3 regions of the Halanaerobaculum tunisiense genome follow, and region 3 is predicted to be linked to each of the others. Evidence: riboswitches for the same ligand, from Rfam matches in the RefSeq annotation. Region 3 holds a riboswitch; each other region holds the start of a gene.
The links. A riboswitch is a leader RNA that binds a small molecule or an ion and turns the genes downstream of it on or off. The one in region 3 is predicted to bind thiamine pyrophosphate.
Positions count from the first base shown of each region.

Region 1 (8,283 bases), on a different contig from region 3:
GGAGTAGGATCAGCATTAGCAGATCTTTTATTAGGCTATCCTCAATTTGCTATTATAACATTACTAGTTAAAGGCTTAGAAGGTTGGATTATTGGTTATCTAGCTTATAGAGAGAAACCTACAACCTCTTTAAGAGGAAAAGATATTATAGCTGCTTTAGTAGGGGGAAGTTGGATGGTAGCTGGTTATTATTTAGGAGAAGCTGCGTTATATAAAAGTTTTATAGCCCCTTTAGCAGAAATCCCAATGAATATAGGGCAAGCTATCGGAGGAGCTATTATTGCTTTTCCTATTATTTATGCTATTCTAAAGACGGATTTATTAGAATCGATTAAAAGTAATTAAGAAAGGTGATAAATATGCAAGCAGGTAAGATAGGGATCAATCAATTAAAAAAATTAGTATTAGATAAACTTTCTACACAAAAAGAGGAAGTTTTAGTTGGCCCGCAAGTAGGAGAAGATTCGGCTGTACTTGATTTTGGTGAATTTGTAGCTGTAATGTCTACTGACCCTATTACAGGTTTAGAAGAAGGAATGGGCAGTTTAGCAGTTAATGTAGCTTGTAATGATATTGCGGCTAATGGAGCACAACCAATTGGGATTCAACAAGCTTTATTAATTCCTCCTGAGACTACAGAAGAAGAGGTAATAGCTATTGTAGAAGATATTAATCAAGCAACTAAAGAATTGAAAATTGATGTCTTAGGTGGACATACTGAAGTAACTGATATAGTCAACCAGCCTTTAGTATCATGTACTGCTATTGGAAAAACTACTAAAGATAAATTTATTACTTCAGGTGGAGCGCAAATAGGAGATGATATTATAGTTACTAAGTGGACAGGATTAGAAGGTACAGCTATTTTAGCTAGTACTTATAAAGAAGAGTTGATTAATCTAGGAGTTACAGAAAAAGTAATAGAATCAGCTTTAGATTTAGCTAATGATTTAAGTGTAGTTCCTGAAGGACAACTAGGAGCTAAACTAGAAGTTAATGCTATGCATGATGTTACTGAAGGTGGTTTATACGGAGGATTATATGAATTGACAACTACTGCAGAAGTAGGCTTTAGAATTGAAAAAGAGAGATTACCTGTACATAAAACTACTAAAATTATTACTGATGCTTTAGAGGCTAATCCTTACCAATTAATTGGTTCCGGAATGATGCTCTTAACTTCTTCTCAAGGGGATAAATTGGTTAGCAAATTATCTCAAGCAGGAATTAAAGCTACTATTATTGGAAATATTATTTCCGAAAAGAGAGTTGTTAAAACTGCAAAAGAAGATTTAATAATTGATTCTGCTCCTAAAGATGAATTATGGCGGCTACTTAAGGAGGAATAGCTATAAAAGAAGCAATTTGTAAACAGTGTAATAATATTATGAGAAGAGAAATAGAAGCAGGGGAAGAAAATTATTTTTGTAAATACTGTGCTGATTATACTCCCTATCAATTTAAAGAAGCAAAAAAATTTTGTGATAAATGTGGTAAAAAAGTAGAAGTAATTAAAGGTTGTGGTAGTATTAGCTTCTTCTGCAATAATTGTAATGAATTAAGACCTAAAAAGAAAATAGAGACTGAATACTTTGAATAAATGAGCCAGTTAATTCTGGTTCATTTATATTTTTATAAATATAGTCATTTATTATATAGTCACTTATGAACATAAAAATAATAAAGGAATAAATAAAAAAATACATAAATTAAATAATAAACTAAAAGAGGTGATAACAATCACTAATAAAAAATATTTGAAACCAGAAAATTGGAAAGAAATATTAAATAGTTCCCAAACAGTTGATTATCCTATTATTTTTATTCATGGTATTGCTAAAGGAGTAGAGGCTTGGCAACAAATAGCTAATATAATTAGTAATCAAAACTACTATGAAATGAGATACATTGAAGAAGATAAAGTATACCACAATTACTATGGAGAAGAAGTTAAAAGTTGGATTTGGAGTATTTCTTATTATACAATTAATCCTATTGAAGAATCGTTATTTGGTAATTTAGATCTATATGCTCAACGATTAGATAAGATTATTGATTTAATTACTCAGATAACAAATAAAGATAAAGTAATTTTAGTAGCACATAGCATGGGAGGCTTAGTAGCTCGTAGATATATGTCACTAAAACAAGAGAATTGGAACCAAGTCCACAAATTGTTAACTGTAGGGACTCCCCATCAAGGAGTAATTACTTCAGTAGGAATTATAGGACAACTGAAGGATTTATCACAAGATAGCCAGTTTTTGAATCAACTTCAACAAGATTGGACATTATTAAATCAAGATATGAATTATAAAAAGTGGGGGGTTTTAGGGGCAGTTGATACAAATAAATTTTTTAGTAAATTAGATAGTCCCCGAGCTACTGATTCAGGCGGTCCAGGTTTTGTTCGTATTTCTTCAGCCATTCCTTATAAGGAATGGCAAGATGCTATTGCAGAACTAAATCAAGCTAATTATAATACACCTCACTTTGGTTTTAGATTAGCAGTAGAAGCAACTCATATGGATTTACTATTCCATCCTGGAACTTTTAAAGGAATTGAATGGACACTTAGCAAAGGAAAATAGAGGAGAAGACTGTTATCAATACAAATAATTACCTTTGCATTTTTTGAATAAATAAGAGAAAATATATTTAACGATGTAGCAATAACTGAAAAAGGGGTTATAAAATGAAGCTAAATACATTATACTATAAATTAATCACATATTTGCTATTGTTTACAATCATATTTCCTTTTATAGCAGGGGGCATATTAATCATTCCTGCTTATGCTAGTGATGGAGCAAGTACAAATAATTTTTTAGATGCTATCAAAGGCTTATTATCTTTATTCTTTCTTTCTTTTGTAACTGGTCAATCAGATGGAGAAGCTAATCCACCAGATCAAAATGATGTTAGTAATCCTTATCAATCAGCAGCTCAAGAAGCTCCAGTCAGCATTGATCAACCCGACCAAAAAAAAAGATTAAATTTAACAGATCAGGAATTTAAGACATTAGTTAAAGCAATTCATGGTGAAGCACGTGGTGAACCTTTTAAAGGCCAAGTTGCTGTAGCTGCAGTAATTATTAATCGAGTAAAAAGTCCTGAGTTTCCTAATGATATAAATAGTGTTGTTTACCAAAAAATCGGTGGTAGTTATGCTTTTTCAGCAGTTTTAGACGGCCAAATTATTGTAGAACTTTATAAGGTTGATGATAATATCTATGAAGCAGCAAATTATGCATTGAATGGTTGGGACCCTACCAATGGCTCTCTTTATTATTATAATCCTATTACTGCTACATCAAGTTGGATTTTTGAAAATACAACTAAAGTTCAAGAGATCGGTAATCATGTTTTTGCTGAGTTAAAGTAACCAGGACACATTAATGTGTCCTCTTTTTCTTTTTTTGATTAATTTTTAATTTTAAACAGGATAATAATAAATTATAAGGAATTATACCATGATAGAAAGGTGGTGAAATTATCAAACAAACACAATGGATTACTCGAACAGGTATTTTAGCTGCTTTAACTTTAGTAGTCCAAATGATAGGATTACCTATTTTTATTACAGGCCCATTAGTAAATATGTTTTTATTTTTAGCTACTAGTGTAGTAGGGGTTACAAGTGGTGTTTTAGTAGGTGGTTTAACTCCTTGGATAGCTTTAGTTAGAGGAATTTTACCCGCTCCTTTAGCTCCTATGACACCATATATTATAGCAGGTAATATTAGTTTAGTAGTTGTTTATTATTTAGCTAAACGAACTAATAATTATTTAGCAATTGCTGGAGCAGCAGGATTCAAGTATTTAGTTTTAGCTTATGCTGTTAAATCCTTTGTCCAAGTACCAGATAAAATTGCTAAAGTAATGCAAATTCCACAATTATTAACTTCTTTAGCTGGCGGACTATTAGCTATCTACTTAATTAAATTAATTAAAAAAGCGGATATAGATATATGAAATAAAAGGAGAGACTAAAATGTCCTATTTATTAGCAGTAATAACTGGAGTATTATTAGCCATTCCCTTCCAATTTCCTAAGTGGGCTTTAATTAGTTGGCTAGGATTAATTCCTTTCTGTTATGGATTAGAGGATGAAACACCTTACAAAGCTTTTAGGTTAGGTTGGTTAATGGGGAGTATCTTTTTATTAATTAGCGGTAAGTGGTTATTTTATCCGTTAATTAATTTTAGCGGTTATCCTTGGTTTATCTGTTTGTTATTACTTGTAATAGCACTCTCAATTATTGGGCTTTATTTTGGTTTATTTGCCTGGATAACTAAAATATTAGAAAAGAATTTAAGTATCTCTTTAGTAATTATACTTCCTTTGACTTGGACGGGAATGGAATATATAAGAACTTTATTTTCTTTTCAGTATTTATTTGGCTTTTTAAGTTATAGTCAAAGTGCTATTCCGGAATTGATCCAATTAGCTCAGTATGGTGGCCTTTATCTTGTTAGCTATTTAATTGCATTAGTTAATGTTATATTATACTTAGGTTTAAAAAAAGAAAAAAATGAAAACAAACTAACTTATATTTTAACAGCAATTTTAATTGTTGGTTTAATCTTTAGTTATGGCAATTTAGAATTAAATCAAGAAACAAAGGTGATAGATGAATTGCAATTAGGATTAATTCAACCTAATATCCCACAAAAAATGAAATTAGATGCAAGTAAAGAGGGCCAAATAATCAATAAGATCAACAACTTAACCAACCAACAAATGAAACAAGAGAAGGGTTTAGATTTATTGATTTGGCCGGAAACAGCCATTTTAAGAAATTATGATCCTCAAGAGAAATTTCCCTTTTATTTTGTTAAATCAATTCCTTTACTAGTTGGAGGATTTATAGAGAAAGATGGAGACTATCTAAATAGTGCTTTATTAGTGGAGGAAGATAATACTATTAGTAAATACTATAGTAAGAATAGATTAGTTCCTTGGGGAGAGTATGTACCCTATCCTAATCTACTATCTGATTTTATTACTAGTAATTTAAATCATTTAACTCCGGGAACTAAATTAAAAGATTTTGAATTAGATAATATCAGTTGGATTAATCCTATCTGTTCTGAGATTTTAAATCCCTTTTATATTCATAAATTATATCAAAATAATGACCTAATAATTAATATCTCTAATGAGGCTTGGTTCCAAGAAAGTAAAGCACCTTGGCAGATGTTACAAGCAGCTATTTTTAGAGCAGTCGAATATCAAGTGCCACTTATTAAGGTTAGTAATACAGGAATTAGTGGTCTAATAAATGACCAAGGAGAGGTGATTACTAGAACTGATTTATTTACTACAACTAGTTTATATCTTGACTTAAAAATTCCTGCTCGCTCTCCAACTATCTACCAGAGATTTGGTTACTTATTTGGGAGAGCAGTATTAATTAGTTTAGCTTTATTGCTTTTAAGAGCTTATCTAAATATAAATAGGAGTAGCTGATATCAGCTACTCCTATGATATGTAATTAAGTTAATTCTTTAGCTTTTTGTTGATTGATGATTTCCGGAGTAGATTCTTCCTGATCCTTGCTGAATAAATTAGTTATTACCCCTACCCCTAAAAGAAGCAAAGTAACAACATCAGCAATTATAATAATCCAGATTGTTATCTGACCTAAAGTTAATTCCATTAAATTTTCAAAGCCTAATACTTGCAAACCACTTTGACTATTAAAAGAAGAAATAAAGATTAATAGAGCAGCTACGTAAATAAAGCTATTTGATAAAAATCTAAATAATGATTTAGTAAAAATTTGTTTCTCTTTATCAGTAAAGAAATTTTTAAGTAGAATAATAGCTTCTATAATAACTACTACCATAAAAGAAATAGAAATAATTAATTCAGGATCCATTTTATCACTCCTTATTAGTTACCATTATTTTAACATATCAATTAAGTTAAAATCAATTATTTATTTGTTAAAGTTGATAATAAATAGTTATTTTGCTATAATTAATTGTAAGGCAACTTAATAGTTTAACTAGGGGAGTTCTAATTAGAACTGAGAAAGAGTTATTAACTCTTGACCCTTTGAACCTGATCTGGTTAAGGCCAGCGGAGGGAAGTTATGTTTGTTATTAAAGCAGACACAACTCCTAGCTGGGGGTTGTGTCTTTTTGTTTTAGAATAAGTTTTTATGTTCCAGTAAATAATAAAGGAGGAATAATTAATGCAGAAGTTAGAAATTAGAAAATTGACTGAAATGGGGATTGGTTTAGCTTTAGCAGTTATTTTAAATTATCTTAAGTTATATCAAATGCCCCAAGGGGGTTCTATTTCCTTAGAGATGATTCCTATTGTCTTTATTGCTTTACGCTGGAGCTTAAGAGATGGAGTCTTATTAGGGGCCGGTTATGGATTATTACAGACTATGCTAGGAGGATTTGTTGTTCATTGGGCCCAATTGATTCTAGATTATCCGGTAGCTTATGCTTTATTAGGTTTAGCAGGGGTAGTTGGTCAGATAGATTCTGATAAAAGTTTAGCAAATAATTGGTGGTTAGTTAGTGGGGGAGTCTTACTGGGAGGAAGTTTAAGATTTTTATCTCATTTTATTGCAGGAGCTATCTTTTTTGGAGAATACGCTCCTGAAGGACAAAGTGTTTGGCTTTATTCTGCAATCTATAATAGCAGTTATCTAATTCCTGAAACTATTATTACAATAGTTGTTATGTTAATTTTGATTAAATCATTAACTAATAATTCGGCTTTTGAATTAGGGAGTAATTAGTAATGAAACGAGTAATTGCTATAGTGAATGGAGCTTTAACTGGAGAAAAGGAGTTCTATCAGAATTATATCCAAGCGGAAGATAAAGTTGTCTGTGCAGATGGAGGGGCCAACTATGCTCATGAATTAGGACTAACCCCTGATCTTATAATAGGTGATTTAGATTCTATTACTCAAGAAATAAAACAAAAGTATCAAACTTTAGGAGTAGAGTTTAAAAAGTTTACAGTAGAAAAGGATAAAACTGATACCCAATTACTATTAGAAGAGTTAATTATTAAGGGATATAAAAAAATAATTGTCTTAGCAGCAGTAGGGAACAGACTAGATCATACACTAGCTAATCTTTATCTATTAGAAAAATTATCAACACCAACAGTGGAGATTAAGTTTGTTACCAGTCAACAAACTACTGAATTAATCACTAATCAGAAAATAATCACAGATCAAATAGGAGCTACTGTATCGCTACTACCACTTACTAAACAAGTTCAAGGAGTTACTTTGAAGGGGTTTAAGTATCCTTTAACCGAGACTACTTTAACTAGAGGTTCTAGTTTAACTATTAGTAATACTATCCAAGCTAAAAATGCTAAAATAAGTTTAAAACAAGGGAAAGTATTAGTTATAATCAATCACTAAACTTTATTTTTAATTACTGATATGTTAAACTACCGAATATAGGAGGTAGATTTAATTGGATAGAGAAGAATGTATTCTAACACCTGCTAATAGTTGTACTGATTGTGGTGAGTGTTTAATCTGTGATTTAGATGAGAGTAAGGAATGTGATAATTGTATGGAATGTATTGAAAATGATGCTGAATTTACAGCAATTGAGATTGATGACGTATTATATGAATAATAAAAATTGGCTCTTAAGAGCCAATTTTTTTATTTTTTATTATAATCAAGCTTTATTTTACCTATCTTAATAATAAATCAACTAAGGAGTGGTAAAATGGAGCAGATTAAAATAGGAATTATTGGAACAGGTCTAGCTTGGCAACGACTACATTGGCCAGCTTATCAAAAACTAACAGATAAGTACGAAATTGTAGCTTGTTGTGATGTAGAACTAGATTTAGCTAAAAAAGCTACCCAACTAGTAGGGATTAGTCAAGAACAAGCCTATCAAGACTATAAAACAATGATTCAACAAGAGGATCTGGATGCAGTGGATATTATGGTGCCTATTTCCCAAAACTTTGCCGTTTCTGAAGATGTAGCTAAAATGGGAGTCAATATAATCTGTGAAAAACCATTAGCTACTAATCTAGAAGAAGCCAGAGAATATACTAAATTCAGTGAGGAATATGATATTGAAGTTATAATAGCAGAGAACTTTCGCTATAATGAAGAAAATAATATCCTAAGAGATTTAGTAGCAAATAAAAAAATAGGAGAAGTTATTTACTTTATTAGTAACTTTATTGTTGATTTTCCTCAAGAAGCTCGCGGAGATACTTTTGGAGCTAAAGAGTGGCGTCAACATCCTGCTTTTCCTGGAGGCAGATTAT
Region 1 covers NZ_BAAHYI010000016.1:49,661-57,943, forward strand. The annotation lists gene ACYQ3D_RS11875 (ECF transporter S component) at 1-345, shown strand, start outside; gene ACYQ3D_RS11880 (AIR synthase family protein) at 360-1,349, shown strand; gene ACYQ3D_RS11885 (YfgJ family double zinc ribbon protein) at 1,364-1,600, shown strand; gene ACYQ3D_RS11890 (esterase/lipase family protein) at 1,731-2,591, shown strand; gene ACYQ3D_RS11895 (cell wall hydrolase) at 2,696-3,385, shown strand; gene ACYQ3D_RS11900 (ECF transporter S component) at 3,514-3,975, shown strand; gene lnt (apolipoprotein N-acyltransferase) at 3,995-5,473, shown strand; gene ACYQ3D_RS11910 (hypothetical protein) at 5,499-5,885, opposite strand; TPP riboswitch at 6,007-6,114, shown strand; gene thiT (energy-coupled thiamine transporter ThiT) at 6,204-6,764, shown strand; gene ACYQ3D_RS11920 (thiamine diphosphokinase) at 6,767-7,405, shown strand; gene ACYQ3D_RS11925 (hypothetical protein) at 7,461-7,628, shown strand; gene ACYQ3D_RS11930 (Gfo/Idh/MocA family protein) at 7,725-8,283, shown strand, end outside.
Region 1: it holds a riboswitch for thiamine pyrophosphate, as region 3 does, so the genes downstream of both, thiT (energy-coupled thiamine transporter ThiT) here and thiW (energy coupling factor transporter S component ThiW) in region 3, are expected to answer to the same signal.

Region 2 (8,283 bases), on a different contig from region 3:
GAAATCACAACTAAACTTAAAGAAGTAGCTCCCCAGACTAAAGTTTTATTAGGCGGAGCAGTTGTTACAGAAGATTATACTACTAATATAGAGGCTGATGGCTATGCTGCTAATGCAGTAGAAGCAGTTAAACAAGCGACCAAACTAATTGAGAATTGATAATTTACAGTTAAAACATTTTAAAAATGTTAATCTTGATTTCAACTATCAATTATAAACTAACATTGCGAAGGGAGAATTGAGTATGTTATTAAAAAATAAATTAACTAATAAAGATTTTATTATTACAGCAGAACTTACTCCACCTAAGGGAACAGATTGTAAGACAATGTTCCAAGTAGCCCAGGATTTAAAAGGAAAAGTTGATGCAGTTAATGTAACTGATTCACCAATGGCTAAAATGAAGATGAGCTCTATTATGGCCGGCCACTTTATTCAAGAAGAAACTGGATTAGAGGTTATTCCTCATGTTACTTGTCGGGATAAAAATATTATAGCTTTACAAGGAGAATTGCTAGGAGCTTCTAAACTAGGAATTAATAATATCTTAGCTATTACAGGCGATGATCCTACTCAAGGAGATCATCCCCAAGCTAGCCCAGTTTTTGATACCAATTCAATAGGAGTCATTGATACAGTCCAGAAATTAAATCAAGGGGCTGATACTAATGATAATCAATTAACAGGTGTTACTGATTTGACAGTAGCTACAGCTGGAAACCTAGGTGCTGATGATTTAGATGAAGAGATTGAGAGATTAGAAACTAAAGTCGCCGCTGGAGCTGATTTTATTCAAACTCAACCAGCATATGACTTTGAATTGCTAGAAGAGTTTCTAACTAAGACTAATCATTTAGAGGTACCAATCTTAATTGGGGTCTTACCACTAACCAGCTATAAGATGGCTCAGTACTTAGATGGTAATGTACCAGGAGTTGAAATCCCTTCTTCAGTATTAGAACAAATGAAGGGGCAAGGAGTTAAAAAAGGAGTTGAAATCTCTAATCAGTTTTTACAAGAAGCTTATGATTTAATTGAGGGGATTCATATTATGTCAGCTAATCGGTCTGATATTCTCTTAGATATATTAACTGAAATTACTTAAATAAGTCAGTGTAAGTGTGAGAATCAGTGTGAGTAGAATTCAAATAATTTGTTGAATTTGACTTCACTCACACTCACACTGATCAATGATTTTAATATTATATTCTTTCTCTAATACTTCTAATTTTTTCTTTTATATCTTTGGCACCTACAATTTCTGTTACCATAGAAATGTAGTTGGCCCCTATATCCTTTACCAGATCTACATTATGTTCTTTAATTCCTCCAATTGCTACACAAGGAAGATCAATATTTTTTACTACATACTCTAAATACTCTAAACCAACTGGGTCACAAACATCTCCTTTGGTATCTGTCTCAAAGATAGGGCCAACTCCTATATAATCTGCTTCCATCTCTTGGGCAGCTTGAGCTTGCTCAGGACAATGAGTAGATAGACCAATAATCTTGTCTGGCCCTAACAGATTTCTTACTTCTTTAACTGGTAGATCCTCTTGACCAATATGGACTCCGTCAGCTTCAACTGCTAAAGCTAAATCTACATCGTCATTAATAATTAGACTAGCTCCTGCTTGAGTAGTTAGTTCACGTAACTTTTTACACTCTTGATATTTATAAAGCATCTTCTTCTCTTTTTCTCGATACTGAATGATCTCTATTCCAGCCTCTAACATTTCCTTTACTACCTCGATATTGCTTCTGCCTAACGAATACTTTTCAGCAGTAATACAGTATAAATCAGTATTCAACATTTTACTTTCCCTCCAATACATAATTTAATATAATATCAGCCTGTTTAGCAGCAGCAATATTAACTTTAGGAGACATAGGTGGAACTTCTTCACTTACTTCAGTTTCTAAATCACCTACTAAATAGAAATTCTCTTTAACCCTTTTAGTTTTTATGTCATCTCCCTCTCCCCAGCCAGCTAAACCAGCAGCTGACACGAGCAGTTTATTAGAGTTCATAAATTTTTCTGCTAATAATTTCTTACTTGTTACTTGATCAAATGCTTCAACTACTATGTCACAAGAAGTAAATAGTTGGGCTGTATTCTGAGAAGTTACCTTTGTATCTTTAATCTCTAAATTCAAGTCAGAGTTGATCTGTAATAGATTCTTTTTGAGTGCTGCTACCTTCTTTTCTCCTACTTGATCTCTAAAATAAAACTGACGATTTAGGTTAGAATATTCAATAATATCAAAATCAACAATCACAAAATTCTTAAAGCCAGAGCGAACTAGATTAAAGGCACAATTAGATCCTAAACCTCCTGCCCCACCAATACCAATAGTTACCCCTTGAATTTCATCTAATTGCTCTGTGGTTAATGATTGTTGTAAAGATTCTTCAAACTGATTTATTTTTTTATCCTCCATTAAATCCGTTGCCAATCTTTAAAGACAGGTTGATATCCTTTTTGTGTTAACATATTTTTTATTTGGCTTACTTTTCTATTATCAGAGGTAGCAAATTGTTTTGTCTCTGTCTCTTGCGTATAGCCACCTACTGCTGTAGATGATTCAGCTGATAGTTTAGTAACTCCTAAAGGCAATAGATCATTTCTCAGTTGAGCACTTTCTCGAGTTGAAATATTAATTCCTACTCGTGGTAAAAATAATCTATAAGCTAACATAATCTGAACTAAGCTCTGGTTATCAACAATTGAATTAGGTTGGTAATTACCTAGATGGGGTTGTAATCTAGGAACAGATAGACTGATTTTAGCTTCTAAATAATTGTTCTGCAAATATTGAGCATGTAATCCAGCAAAAAAAGCTTCTTGGCGCCAATCAGAAAGTCCTAATAAAGCACCAATGTTTACTTTTCTCATTCCAGCTTGACAACCTCTCTCAGGAGCATTTAGCCTAAACTGATAATTCTTTTTTGGTCCTGTAATATGTACTTGATCATATATCTCTTCATTATACACTTCTTGATAAATGGTTAAACCATCCACTCCTGCAGCAATTAATTCTTCATATTCTTCAACTTTTAAGGGATAGATTTCTATTGCTAAAGAAGGAAAATAATCTTTAAGTACCTCAATAACTTCTTTCAAATAAGAAATAGGAGCATGTTGTCTTGATTCACCAGTTAAGATCAGTAAATTTTTCATGCCCTTCTTAACAAGAAGTTTTGCCTCCTTAGCTACTTGATCTAAGTCTAATTTACTACGTTTGAAATCGTTAGTAACACTAAAACTACAATAAGCACATTGATTGACACAATGATCTGCCACATAAAGTGGAGCATATAGGGTCATAGTTTTACCAAAGTGTTGTACCGTTAATTGATGGGCCAACTGAGCCATCTCTTCTAAATAATCACTAGCCGCTGGAGCTAATAAGGTTAAAAAATCTTTTTTGTTTAAATTATCTTTTTCTAGAGTTTCTTCTACATCTGCTGCTGTTACTTGATTGAAAAAACTGGTAAAAGAGAAGTCTTTAAATTGAGTATAGGTATTATAAAAAGTCATATTACTCACCTAAAAATCCTGTTAGTGGTGAAGAAGCTGAAGCCTCATCCTTAACTCTTCCTGTTCCAGCTAAATAAGCATGTCTTCCTGCTTGAACAGCTTGATTAAAAGCTTTACCCATAGCTACTGGATCATTAGCAGTAGCAATAGCAGTATTTACAAGTACAGCATCAGCTCCCATTTCCATAGCTTCTGCAGCTTGTGATGGCTTTCCAATACCTGCATCAACGACAATTGGTAAGTCAATTTCATCAATTAAAATCCTAACTAGTTCTTTAGTTTTAAGACCTCGATTAGAACCAATAGGAGCTCCTAAAGGCATTACTGCTGCTGCTCCTGCTTCTTTTAGTTTTTTAGCTACCATAAGATCAGGACTTACATAAGGCAGTACCACAAAACCTTCTTCGGCTAATATTTCTGTAGCTTTAATTGTTTCTTGGTTATCTGGAAGCAGATATTTATTATCAGATATTACTTCTATTTTGATCCAATTTCCACACCCAGCAGCTCTAGCAAGCTTAGCAATTCTAACTGCTTCTTGAGCAGTCCTGGCTCCAGATGTATTAGGCAATAAAATGCAATCATCTGGAATATAGTTAATTACATTCTCCTCTGGTGTATCGAAATTAACTCTTCTTAAAGCCATAGTGATCACTTGTGATCCAGCAGCTTCAATTGTTTCTGGAATTAAATTTTGGTCAGCAAATTTACCAGTTCCAGTAAATAACCTATTCTCTAACTTCTTATCACCTATAATTAGCTTATCAGACATATTAACATCCTCCTCCTACAAACCTTAATACTTCTAATTGGTCTCCATCTTGTAAAGTAATGTTGGCCCATTCTTCTCGGGAAATTATTTCTTGATTATATTCTATTACTAGCTTATCCGGATCTAAATTTCTAGCAGTTAGAAAATCAATTAATGAAATTTCTGTTTCTAATGTTTCCTCTTCTCCATTTAAAGTTATTTTCATCTCTACCCTCCTTTCATTCAGGTGAATAATTATAAGATATATATTGTTGTTTAATTAAAAAAAGGGGGCTTCCCTATAAATGTAAGGAAGCCCCCAGAGGTACATAATTATCTTTATTACCAGCTTCCCTACGCTAGTATTACCTAGGTCAGGTTACAGGGTTGGAGTTAAACTCCTCTCAGCCATCTAAGGCACCCCTAGCTTAATTATTTGATTGTGCCTATATTATATCAATTTACCTAAATAATATCAAGAAATAAATTTATCTTACTAAATCATTGTTGACATCTAAGGATAAAAAGAATACACTATTTAATAGTTGGGGGTGAAATTTATGCGCATTGGAGGTCGAGCCTATAAAAATGGGGTAGCTTTATTTGGAGAACACTACTCTGTGAAAGCTTATTATCAAGAAGAAAGACTAGTCTATCAAGTAGGTAGTAATGCCTTAGCTGATAATAAATTGTATCAATTAGCCAAAAAGATTCCTATTTTAAGAGGGGTTTTTAGTCTTTTATTCTCGTTGTACTTTTTCTTTAAAGAAGCTGCTAGTCAGCCTAAACGTTTTTGGCCTATTTTGTTATTAATATCTGCTGATATTGCTTTAGAAACTTACTTTATTTTATATCCTGCTAGCAGTAATCAAGTGGTCAATAGCATCTTCTTTCTACCCTCAATCTTTTATTGGGGGTTATTAGTGGTCTTATTAATCACTTTACGCCATACAGTATTCCAGGAAGTCTTTAAATTCCATGGAGCAGAGCATAAAGCAGTTAATTACTATCAATCCGAGTTTAATAGTGATATAGCCTCTCATTCTCGTCTAGCTAGACGATGTGGAACTAATTTAATAGCCTTATATCTAATTTTAACCTTTGTTATAGAATATTTTGGATTAGGGTTTAACCTGTATGCTCAAACTCTATTATTATTAGGGGTAGCTTATGAATTATTATTATTTATCCCCGACAGATTATTATCAATTCCCTTTTTAGTCCAGCGATTCACTACTGTTGAACCCGATGCTAAACATTTACAAGCAGCCGAGGCAGCACTTAATCTATTGCTTACTAAAGAACAAGAGAGAGAATCAGCAGCTTAATTGGAGGGATATAATGGGACATGTACTTGGGTTTGATATTGATGCTGTTTTAACTGATGAAGGTAAAGGCAGTGCTAATATCTGGCACCAGCGGATCTGTAATTATTTCGATTTAGAAGAAAAAAAGAAACAAGTTTATGACTTTACAAAAGCTTATGATCTTCAGTTAGAAGAGATAGAGGAGTTTATGGAAACAGAAGGTGGAAAAATCTTCGGACAAGTAAGTCCTTATACTAAAGCTAAAGAGGTTTTAACTAACTTACAAAAACAAGGTAATCGGATTATTTTAATTACTGCTCGAGAAGAGAGATATAATGATGTAACTCGGCAGTGGTTAGCAGAACACGAAATCCCCTTTGATAAACTAATTCACAGTCAAGATAAAGCTGCTAGCTGTCAGCAAGAAGATGTAGAAGCATTTGTTGATGATAAGTTAAAGAATCTACTAGCTATTAAGGAATTAGAAATTCCTGTGTTTTTAATGGATATGGATCATAATCACCATTACGAAGGAGCAATTCCTCGAGTGCATACTTGGCAGGAAATAGAAAAGAAAATAGAGGAAATCTTAAAATAATATGTGTGGGTGTGAGGAATGAGTGTGAGTTTACAGTCACTCATTCCTCACACTCACTACTGACACTATTATAATTTATGATTTATATCTTCTAAATTATCCTTCATATCAATTAGTAATAAAATCAACTCACTGCTAGCATATAAGAATAAACTCTGGAATAGACCAAATAGAATAGGAAATAAAGTATTAAAAAAGGCGATAATTGGATTCGGATGAGTTTGTGGCCCCATGTTAGGATTCTGGATTATATTAACAAAAGTAACCAATAAAGTAAATAATAATGCGAAACCAGCTAGTACTTTAAAAGCAATCGAGATAATTCGTAGTGCTTTGTACTCATTAATTGTCATCAACCCCTTAAAAACTAATTATTTTTAAGTAAAGTACTCCACTTCTGCTTTGGGGAATAATTCATTTATTTTAGCAGTAATGAATTCTTTTAATTCTGTAGCCTGTTCTTCCGGATAAACATACTTCCCAAAACCTTTATGGTGATATTTATCTTTATTTAACTCTAATTGAGAATTAGGAAATCTCTTTTCAATTAAATTCTTAGAGCGGGTGCTAAAGCGATGCATAATCAATTCAAAAGTCAATCTTTCATCTTGAGGATTTACTAACTCCTGTTGGAGTTGGTTTAATAATTGAGAGTAATCCTCTTGCCAACCATCATAGATCATTAGTGGAGCTAAAATAAAGCCTAAAGGATAATTAGCTTCTTGAATCTTACCTGCTGCTTTAATTCTTTCCTCTAAATCAGCAGTCAAATGTTCAAAGGTATCTATTACATACTTACTATTAAGACTAAATCTAAATCTAGTATGACCATTATGCTCTAAATTTAAAACAGGTTCTACATTAGCAAATTTAGTAACTACTCTTAACCGCCCTTTGGGCTGCTTAGCAAAATAGTTAATAATTCTTTGCAGCGAACCTGTTAAGTGCTCAACAGCTACTGGATCAGAAGAACTACTAGCTTCAAAGGTAACAATCTCCCCGTGCCCCTTTCTAATATGCTTTTTAACAGCCTTTAAAATTTCATCTAGATTAACATAAACTCTCACATAGGAAGCTGTACCTAAATTCTTAGCCAAATAACAGTACTCACATTTAGCCGGACAACTAGTGCTAGTTACTAATCGATAGTCAGCAGATGGTTGACAAGATTTAAAATTAAGTGTCTTTTTAACCCCAACTACTAATGTTTCCTTATTCCAATTAAATAAAGCCGGAGGTTCCATATCTTCTTCAGCTCGGACTCTATTATGCGATTCTATATAATCTATAGGGATTTCCTGGTTGCTAAATTGCTTCTCTATCTTTTTACCTAGTGGATAATCTAAGGCATCATGTTCTATTAAGACTCGTTGTGGTTTAAATTGTTGCATTTGCTCTACCTCCTATTAAATTAATTACGTTTTCAGTTCTAAATTGATAAATTCTCTAATCTCTGGAATAGATTTGTCTTGACTTAATAATAACATTAATAGTAATCTAGCCTGGGCACTAGTTAAATTTTCACCAAAAATTAAATTTAAATCAGCAATTTCTACTTCCCCAGCCGAAGCTCCATAGAGATTGTAGACTCTACCTTCTCGAGCTCGAGAAGTGATTACTACTGGAACTCTTTTCTTTTTAGCTCGCTGGAGACCAGGAGTCACCTCGTAGGGTAAAGTGCCTACCCCAAAAGCTTCAATTACTAACCCTTGACAACCAGCATCTAAAGCTGCTTGGATTAAATTATCAGTGCTACCAACACCTAATTTGATAATCTCTACTTGGTTAGTTAAAGAGGAGGTTTTAACTGTTACTTGGGGTTTAAGTGAAGCAAAATAATGGACTCCACAGTGATCAATAGTTCCTAATGGCCCATGGTGTAAAGAAGAAATAGCCTCTAGTTTATTAGTATGGGTCTTAGCTACAAAACGAGCAGCATGAATTAAATTATTAAGCACAACTAAAACGCCTCGATTCTTACTATGAGGCTCTAGAATTGTTTGTAATGATTGAATCAGATTAGCAGTTGCATCCGAACTAGGTTGTTTAAAGCTACGTAATGCTCCTGTGAGAACTACTGGT
Region 2 covers NZ_BAAHYI010000009.1:65,765-74,047, forward strand. The annotation lists gene ACYQ3D_RS08985 (homocysteine S-methyltransferase family protein) at 1-159, shown strand, start outside; gene ACYQ3D_RS08990 (methylenetetrahydrofolate reductase) at 245-1,105, shown strand; gene thiE (thiamine phosphate synthase) at 1,203-1,817, opposite strand; gene thiF (sulfur carrier protein ThiS adenylyltransferase ThiF) at 1,819-2,430, opposite strand; gene thiH (2-iminoacetate synthase ThiH) at 2,445-3,545, opposite strand; gene ACYQ3D_RS09010 (thiazole synthase) at 3,547-4,317, opposite strand; gene thiS (sulfur carrier protein ThiS) at 4,319-4,522, opposite strand; TPP riboswitch at 4,631-4,731, opposite strand; gene ACYQ3D_RS09020 (DUF1385 domain-containing protein) at 4,857-5,624, shown strand; gene ACYQ3D_RS09025 (5' nucleotidase, NT5C type) at 5,638-6,201, shown strand; gene ACYQ3D_RS09030 (hypothetical protein) at 6,270-6,554, opposite strand; gene splB (spore photoproduct lyase) at 6,579-7,592, opposite strand; gene ACYQ3D_RS09040 (asparaginase) at 7,617-8,283, opposite strand, start outside.
Region 2: it holds a riboswitch for thiamine pyrophosphate, as region 3 does, so the genes downstream of both, thiS (sulfur carrier protein ThiS) here and thiW (energy coupling factor transporter S component ThiW) in region 3, are expected to answer to the same signal.

Region 3 (8,283 bases):
ATAAAAACCTTGGCAAGTATTACCTCCTGGGAAATAATTTTTAATCTGTCCTTCAGACATTGTAGTTCCCTCCCTTTGAATTCTACTATAATGATTATGCTACCAATTCATCTCTTATAACGTAATTGATATAAGGCTTCACTTTTTAATAAAAAGTAATTAACAAAAAATTACCAAAAATTTCATTTGAACAAAAATCTGTTGCTATCTTATTAGTTTTATTCAATCTAGGTATCCAGGATATTCATGTTAGCCCTAGTATCCCTGAGTTTTTATCAAAAAAATTGGAAACTCACAAGAAGATTTAGAAAAAATGTTAAGCTAATCCCTTAATTTAATATGAAAAAAGCCTCCTGCTAAAAGTTCAGGAGGCTTTTTTCATGCAATATAGATTTCCACTTTTGTATCAGATTGCTGGTCATAATAGTCGACTAATCTTTTATTCTCTATATTATCTTTCATAGAACTAATAATTTCTCTTAAATCTATATCATAATCTCTTCTTAGTTGGGCAATTATATCTTCGGCTAATAAGCTACTACTTAACTTAGCTAAATCAAGCGGTATGTTAAAATTAAATCTTAGTTCTTCTGAGTCCCAAATTTTAATCCAAAGATGATTCGTTTTATTTACATGTGTCTCTTCTACTTTCTGGGGCTGAGAAACCTCTTCTATATTGCTTAATAACTTCATTGCTTCTTCAGCAGTCAGCTGATCTTGCTCTAACATTTTAAGTATTTTCTTTTTTTCCTGCTCCACTTTATCCCTCCTTAATTATCTTTTTCAGATACTATATCGCTAGCAAAACATCCACTATTAAAATAATAAACCAGAGGGGATTCCCCCCTGGAACTATATCTTAATAGTCACCGCCTAATAGCAATAAGATTAAAATCAGGAATACAATAAATACATAGTTGTCATCATATCCCATGATTTCCCTCCTCTCTTATTAGGTTCAATATATAATATGAAATCCGCTTAGAAATGTGCGAAATTTATACCCCAAAAATAAAAAGAAGCTGGTATAAACCCAGCTTCTTAAAACTAAAACTACAATGCTTTTTCTACTATTTTCATGGCACAGAAAGATCCACACATTGTACAGGCATCTTCCTCCTGCAAATTTTGATTATGGTCTTTTCTTGCTTCCTTAGCTGTATCAGAATCAATAGCTAATTCAATCTGTTGCTCCCAATCTAAATTTTTTCTTGCTTGAGCCATTTTTAAATCTCTGTCTTTAGCCTGTGGTAATCCTTTAGCCACATCGGCTGCATGAGCAGCAATTTTAGTAGCAACAACTCCCTCTTTGACATCTTCAATACTTGGTAAACCAATATGTTCAGCTGGCGTTACATAACATAAAAAATCAGCTCCACAACTAGCAGCTAGTGTACCTCCAATCGCAGCATTAATATGGTCATAACCTACCGCAATATCTGTAACTAAAGGGCCTAGCACATAAAAAGGAGCATCTTTACATAATTCTTTTTGCAGCTGTATATTAGTCTCTATCTGATCATAAGGTACGTGTCCTGGCCCTTCTACCATTACCTGTACTTCGGCTTCTCTAGCTCGATCAACTAATTCCCCTAGAATCAATAGCTCATGAATCTGAGATCGATCAGTAGCATCAGCTAAAGAACCTGGGCGCAACCCATCTCCTAAGCTTAAGGTCACATCATACTCATAAGCTATCTCTAGTAATCGATCATAATACTCATAAAGTGGATTTTCTTCTTCATTATGTAGCATCCAACCAGCCATAAAGGATCCCCCACGACTGACTATATCAGTCACTCGTCCTTCTTCTCTTAAATGACGTAATGTTTCTAACGTTAAACCACAATGGACAGTAATAAAGTCAACTCCTTGCTCAGCCTGATCTTCAATTACAGCAAATATATCCTCTACTGTTAGATCAACAATAGCTTGATCATCTCTTAAAACTTCTACAGTAGCTTGATATAAAGGAACTGTACCCAAAGGAACTTCACTCATAGCCAAGATTTCTTGGCGAGTCTGCTTAATATCACCACCAGTTGATAAATCCATCACTGCATCAGCTCCTGATTTAACAGCTACTTTTAGTTTTTGCAATTCTTTATCCAGATTAGGGTAATCTTCTGAAGTCCCAAAATTAGCATTAACTTTAGTTGTAAGCCCTTTTCCAAAGCCATTAGGATCTAAATGTTGATGATTCTTATTAGCTGGAATAACAATAGTTCCCTCCGCTACACTCTGTCTTACAAACTCTACTTCTACTTCTTCTTTAGCTGCTACTTGTTTCATTTCTGGAGTAATTTCTCCTGCTCTTGCCTTAGTAACTTGAGTCATTATTAATCCCTCCTAATTTATTTAATTTACAATTAACAATTGATATAATGCTTCACTTTTTAATAAAAAGTTAGCAATAAAGATTCAACAGCTAGTTCGGAAAAGCTTCAAGGTAGCTTTTTTCCGAGTAACTTTTATTGAACTATAAAAGTTACCAAAAGATTTCCAGGGTAGAACAATCAATGCTTCCTACGGTTAAAAAGTTACTTAAGTTATTAAAAAATAGTAGTTCATATATTACTTGTTTATTTTAATCACAAGTCGCAGATTGTTCTACTTAAATTAAACCAAAGCAACTTTTTGCAGAATATTAAATTAGGTTAGCCTTATTTTTAAGCAGCGAGCTGTAGATGAGTTTGAAAAAATTCCGGAAGTGAGAAAACTCTTGCCTAGTAAACCACATTTTATATCAATTAAGCTCTACTATTTTCTGATTAGCTTCTAAGTCCTGATCACTCATCTCGCTAACATTATCTAATAAAGCTACCTTATAACTCGCTGGCCGACTAACTTCTTGACTAGCTTTTTCTCCGGCAATCCCATAAGCTGCTACAGCCTGTAAGGAAGCTTCTAAATAATCATCACCACCTCCACAAAAGACGCCTAAAGTGCTTCCCAACATGCAACCTGTTCCCACAACTTGGCCCATTAAAGAGTGACCATTTTTTACTTTATAGACTTGTTGGCCCTTAGTTACAATGTCCTCAGTACCTGAGACTACTACTACTGTATCTTGCGCTTGAGCCAACTCTCGAGCACTATCTACAATTCCATCATAAGCTCCTACAGATTCTACTCCTTTAACTTCAGCTTGGCCCCCAGCTAACACAGTAATCTCTCCTTTATTCCCTTTAATTGCTGCAAATTCAATCTTTTCTAATAAATCTAAAGCTACATTAGTTCTCAGTTCAGTAGCCCCCACTCCTACAGGATCAAAAATTACTGGAATCCCTAATTTATTTGCTTTCTTTCCAGCTCTCAACATAGCAGTCACTTGATCATCATCTAGCACACCGATATTCAATACCACAGCAGCTGCTGCTTTTGCCATTTCTGCTACTTCTTTTTTGTAGTGAGCCATTACTGGTAACCCACCCCAATAAAGAGTAATATTAGCCGAATCATTAGTAGTTACATAGTTAGTAATGTGGTGAATAAGTGGTTTTTCTTCTTTAATCTTAGCAATAATATTTTTCATCTTCGCTTCCTCCTTGTTTCTATTGATCTAAAGTAATACATATTTATCAGCATAAACATAATCAAATTTCCTTCTATAATTAAAAATCTCTAACAAATATATTCTTCAAATTACTAACTCGCTCTTTAATATCTTCAGCCTGAGTTATAGCACTAATCATGGCTATTGTATCTGCTCCTGCTTGGACTACCTCAATAATATTTTCTTGCTTAATCCCTCCAATAGCTACCAGGGGAACATCAACCTGACTACTTACTTGTTTTAATCTCTCTAATCCAATTCTTCGACGATTCTCTTTTAATTTTTTAGAAGCTGTACTATAAATAGCACCAAAACCTATATAATCCACTCCAGCTTTTTCAGCTGCTAAAACCTCTTCTAAATTGGAAGTTGATAATCCAATTATCTTTTCCGGTCCTAATAAATCTCTAGCTACTTTAACTGGCAGATCATCAGCATACCCCCTCCTTTTAATTACCAAGTGCTACAAAATGGTCAATAGGATTATTACCTTCTCCTACCTGACAACCTGACTTAATAGCTTTAGTAATATATTCTTTACTTCTTCTAACTGCCTTTTCTACACTATACCCTAAAGCTAAATTGCTAACTATAGCTGAAGATAAAGTACATCCTGTACCATGAGTATCTGTAGTATCAACTCTATCAGCTGTAACTTCAATAAATTTTGTTCCACCATATAATAAATCTCGAGCTACATCTCCTTCTTGATGACCTCCTTTAATTAATATATAATCTGCTCCTAATTGAAATAATTCAGTAGCTAACTCTTCTAAACTAACATTCTCTCTAAGATTTCTATTTGTTAATACTTTAGCTTCATTTAAATTAGGAGTGATTACGCTAGCTAACGGAATTAACTTTTTCTTTAAAACACTTACTGCTTCATCAGCCAATAATAAATCACCACTAGTCGCTACCATAACTGGATCAACCACCAGATTACTAACTTGATACTCTTTTATCTTAGCAGTAATAGATTCAATAATCTCACTAGTAGCCAACATACCAGTTTTAACAGCAGCAAAATCTAAATCACTGCATACTGAATCTAATTGTTCTCCTACAAAATCACCACTTAAGGCCTGAAAATTCTGAACCCCTAACGTATTTTGAGCAGTCACAGCTGTAATTACTGAAGCTCCATAAACACCAAAAGCAGTCATTGTCTTTAAGTCAGCCTGGATCCCTGCCCCACCTCCAGAATCAGAACCAGCAATTGTTAATACTTGCTTCATATTAATACCTCCTTCTTATTTTGCTAACTATCTCATTTGTTTCTAAAACCTGTATAATTAAATAACCAAGCAAACTACCTCCTACTGTACTGACTAAAAAAGGAACCACAAAGAAGAATACTGCAACTTCCTGCCCCATTAAAAATCTAGCAATAGGATAAGCTAGAGTTCCTCCTAGGATACCTGTCCCAAATACTTCACCACCTAAAGCATAAATCTTATTTTTAGTTAAATTATATAAAATACCAGCTAACAAAGCACCTAGCATACTACCCGGAAAAGCTAATAAAGATCCCACCCCTAAAATATTTCTCAATACTGAAATAGCAAAAGCATTTAACAAGGCAGTTCCCGGGCCAAATATAATTGCCGACAAAATATTAATAGCATGTTGAACAGGAAAACACTTAGCAATTCCTACAGGGATATAAATCAAATGTCCTGTAATAGTTCCAATTGCCACTAACAAGGCAGATAAAGCAAGTTTTTTTGTCTGCAAAAAATCCCCCTTCCCAAAAACAAAAAAGGCACAGCTCCGTAAGGAACTGTGCCTTTGATTTAATAATTAAAATACTACATCAGTAGTATACTCCAACCAAAAGCCCACTTCCCTACGCTAGTATTATCTAGGTCAGGTTCAAGGGACTAGAATTTAACCTCTATCTCAGCCCAATATGAGCGCCCCTAGTGGTCAATCAATATTTAATTGTTGTATGTTAATAGTATAATACATTCAAATCATTTTGACAATCAATTAATCAAATTTTTATTCTAGCGAAAAATTCCTGCCTAATTAATAAAAATTATTATTAAATCAGAAAATAAAATTATTATCCAAACTTAATTTGGATATTATAATAATTAAGAATAATTGATATATTGTGTCACCGCAGGTGACACAGTCGTCAGCTGTGTGTCGTGTGCTATCAGCTAATTCAAAACACTTAAATTCTAAATCTAAACCCTTATAATTCCTATATTCTAAAGGTTTGAACTATATCTATGGTTTTGAATTGAAGAATTTGACTTCCTACGAGTCCTTTGGACTCTCCGTGAAGATCTGCTCACGACACACCCTACAGGTCTGGAAAACAGACCTTTCGTAATAAAAACCATTTGCAGACAGCTGATAGCTGATATAAAGTGTATTGGAGGAACCTATCTTGAACCCAACTAAAAAAACTTTTATATGCTCACTATTTCTATTTATTATTTTATTCAATCTAAACGCCTGTCAAAATAAGCCCAATAAAAATGAAACTCCGAATCCAAAACCGAAAACAACTCAAGATATCATCAAACCAAAATCCAATTATACTTATAGTAACCTACAAAAACAAATAAATAAATTACAAAAAAACTATGACCAACTAACAATATCTACAATTGGCCAATCTATAGCTGGAAGACAACTTCACCTATTAAAACTAGGCACTGGTGAACAAAAAATTGCAGTAGTTGGTGGAGTCCATGGAAGAGAAAATATGACTTCCTTACTTCTTCTTAAATTAATAGAAGATTATGTTCAACAAACAAAGAAAAATAACAAAATCAAAAACTATGACCTGAATAAAATATTAGACCACGTTACCTTTTATTTTATTCCTATGTTAAATCCAGATGGTATAGAGATAGCTATCAATGGTCTCACTAATCTAGAAAATAAAGTAAACTCACAAAAATTCTATCAAAGAGCAAATGAAAGAAATACTGACTTTAAACACTGGAAAGCAAATGCTAGAGGAGTTGATTTAAATAAACAATTTCCAGCTGACTGGAAAAAAATAGAATCAGAAGATAAAGCTCATTTTGCTCATTATAAAGGGCCAACTCCTGAGAGTGAGCCAGAAAGTAAAGCTCTAGCTGACTTAACAAGACAAGAGGATTTTGCTACTATAATAGCCTTTCATAGCAGCGGCCAGGTTATCTACTGGTACTATAACCAAACTGGTCAACAGTACAAACGAGATCAACAACTAGCTAATAAACTAAGTACGCAAAATAACTATCAACTTGTTTCGCCAGAAGAAAGCGACATTCCAGCAGCTGGTTACAAAGATTGGTTTATTACTAAGTTTAACCGACCAGGTTTTACTATTGAAATTGGAGAGAAAGATAAAGATAAGCCCTTGCCAGCCCATAATCTAGATGATTACTTTAACAAGAATAGAACAGTTCTATTAGAGTTGGCCCGGAATCTCTAATAATATAGACAAGACTGATTAAGAATAACAACGTGAGGTGAAAAAATGGAAGAAACAATTGTAGTAATTACTAGAGGAATTATCAGCTTCTTTACTCTATTAATCTTTACTCGAATCTTAGGTAAACACCAGATTAGTCAACTTACTTATTTTGATTATATAGCAGGTATTACCATTGGCTCTATTGCTGGTTCGCTAACTACCCAACTAAATACTAATGCTTGGCCTCACTGGGTAGGATTAGCAACTTGGACAGGACTTAGTCTAATTGTGGAATATATTTCCATCAAGTGGCGACAAGCCTCTAAATATCTCAATGGCGAACCTACCATAGTAATTATGAATGGAAAAATAATGGAAGAAGCTATGAAAAAAATGAGATACAGAGTTACTGACCTTATGAGTCAACTGCGTACAAAAGGAGTGTTTAATCTTTCTCAAGTTGAATTTGCCATTTTAGAAACAAATGGTAAACTATCAGTACTAAAAAAATCCCAACACCAGACTCTAACTCCTAAAGATATGAATCTAACTACCGATTATAGCGGGTTAAGTATTGAATTAATCCATGACGGCGTTATAATGGAACAAAATCTCAAACAAGTTAACCTTGATAGACCTTGGTTACAAGCCCAACTAAGAAAACTGAATATTACTGATATTTCAGAGGTTGTTTTAGCTACCTTAAATACTACAGGCAGTCTATATGTTGATACTAAAAAGGATCAAACTGAAATACCAATTGACATCAGTGATTATCCCGGGGCCAATTAAAGGAGGCAAGTAATGAATAAGTTCACTAGTTATTTAATTCCTATTATTACATTAATAATTTTTGTAGTGGTTTTAAATCTCGGAACCTTATTAACCAAAGAAACACAACAAGTAAAAAAAGAGATCACTACTATCGAACAAAATATTTCTCAACAAAAGTGGCACCAAGCTAAGAGAAACACAAAGAAATTAAAACAATCTTGGCAGCAAGTGCAGGCCAAAATCCAGTTGGGAGTAGGAAAAAATAAACTCAATCAATTAAATAACAAATTAACCCAGTTAAAAGGAGCTATTAAAGCTACAGATAAATCTCAATCTCTAATCTTAATAACTGAAATTTCTGATCTATGGAGTGAATTAGGGGAGTGACTACTAATTCTTAGCTTAAAAAAACCCGGGCCAACTTTATAAGGCCCGAGCAATTCAAAATTATTATTTTAGTATTGATCTAAACTAAGAGCTTTAAAGTCATCAATATCCTGATCTAAAATCTGTAATAAAGCTTCCATCG
Region 3 covers NZ_BAAHYI010000001.1:194,944-203,226, forward strand. The annotation lists gene ACYQ3D_RS00945 (PRK06851 family protein) at 1-60, opposite strand, end outside; gene ACYQ3D_RS00950 (SHOCT-like domain-containing protein) at 379-759, opposite strand; gene thiC (phosphomethylpyrimidine synthase ThiC) at 1,054-2,337, opposite strand; gene thiM (hydroxyethylthiazole kinase) at 2,747-3,535, opposite strand; gene ACYQ3D_RS00965 (thiamine phosphate synthase) at 3,615-4,016, opposite strand; gene thiD (bifunctional hydroxymethylpyrimidine kinase/phosphomethylpyrimidine kinase) at 4,006-4,794, opposite strand; gene thiW (energy coupling factor transporter S component ThiW) at 4,796-5,293, opposite strand; TPP riboswitch at 5,386-5,490, opposite strand; gene ACYQ3D_RS00980 (M14 family metallopeptidase) at 5,958-6,998, shown strand; gene ACYQ3D_RS00985 (YetF domain-containing protein) at 7,044-7,772, shown strand; gene ACYQ3D_RS00990 (DUF4363 family protein) at 7,785-8,141, shown strand; gene carB (carbamoyl-phosphate synthase large subunit) at 8,210-8,283, opposite strand, start outside.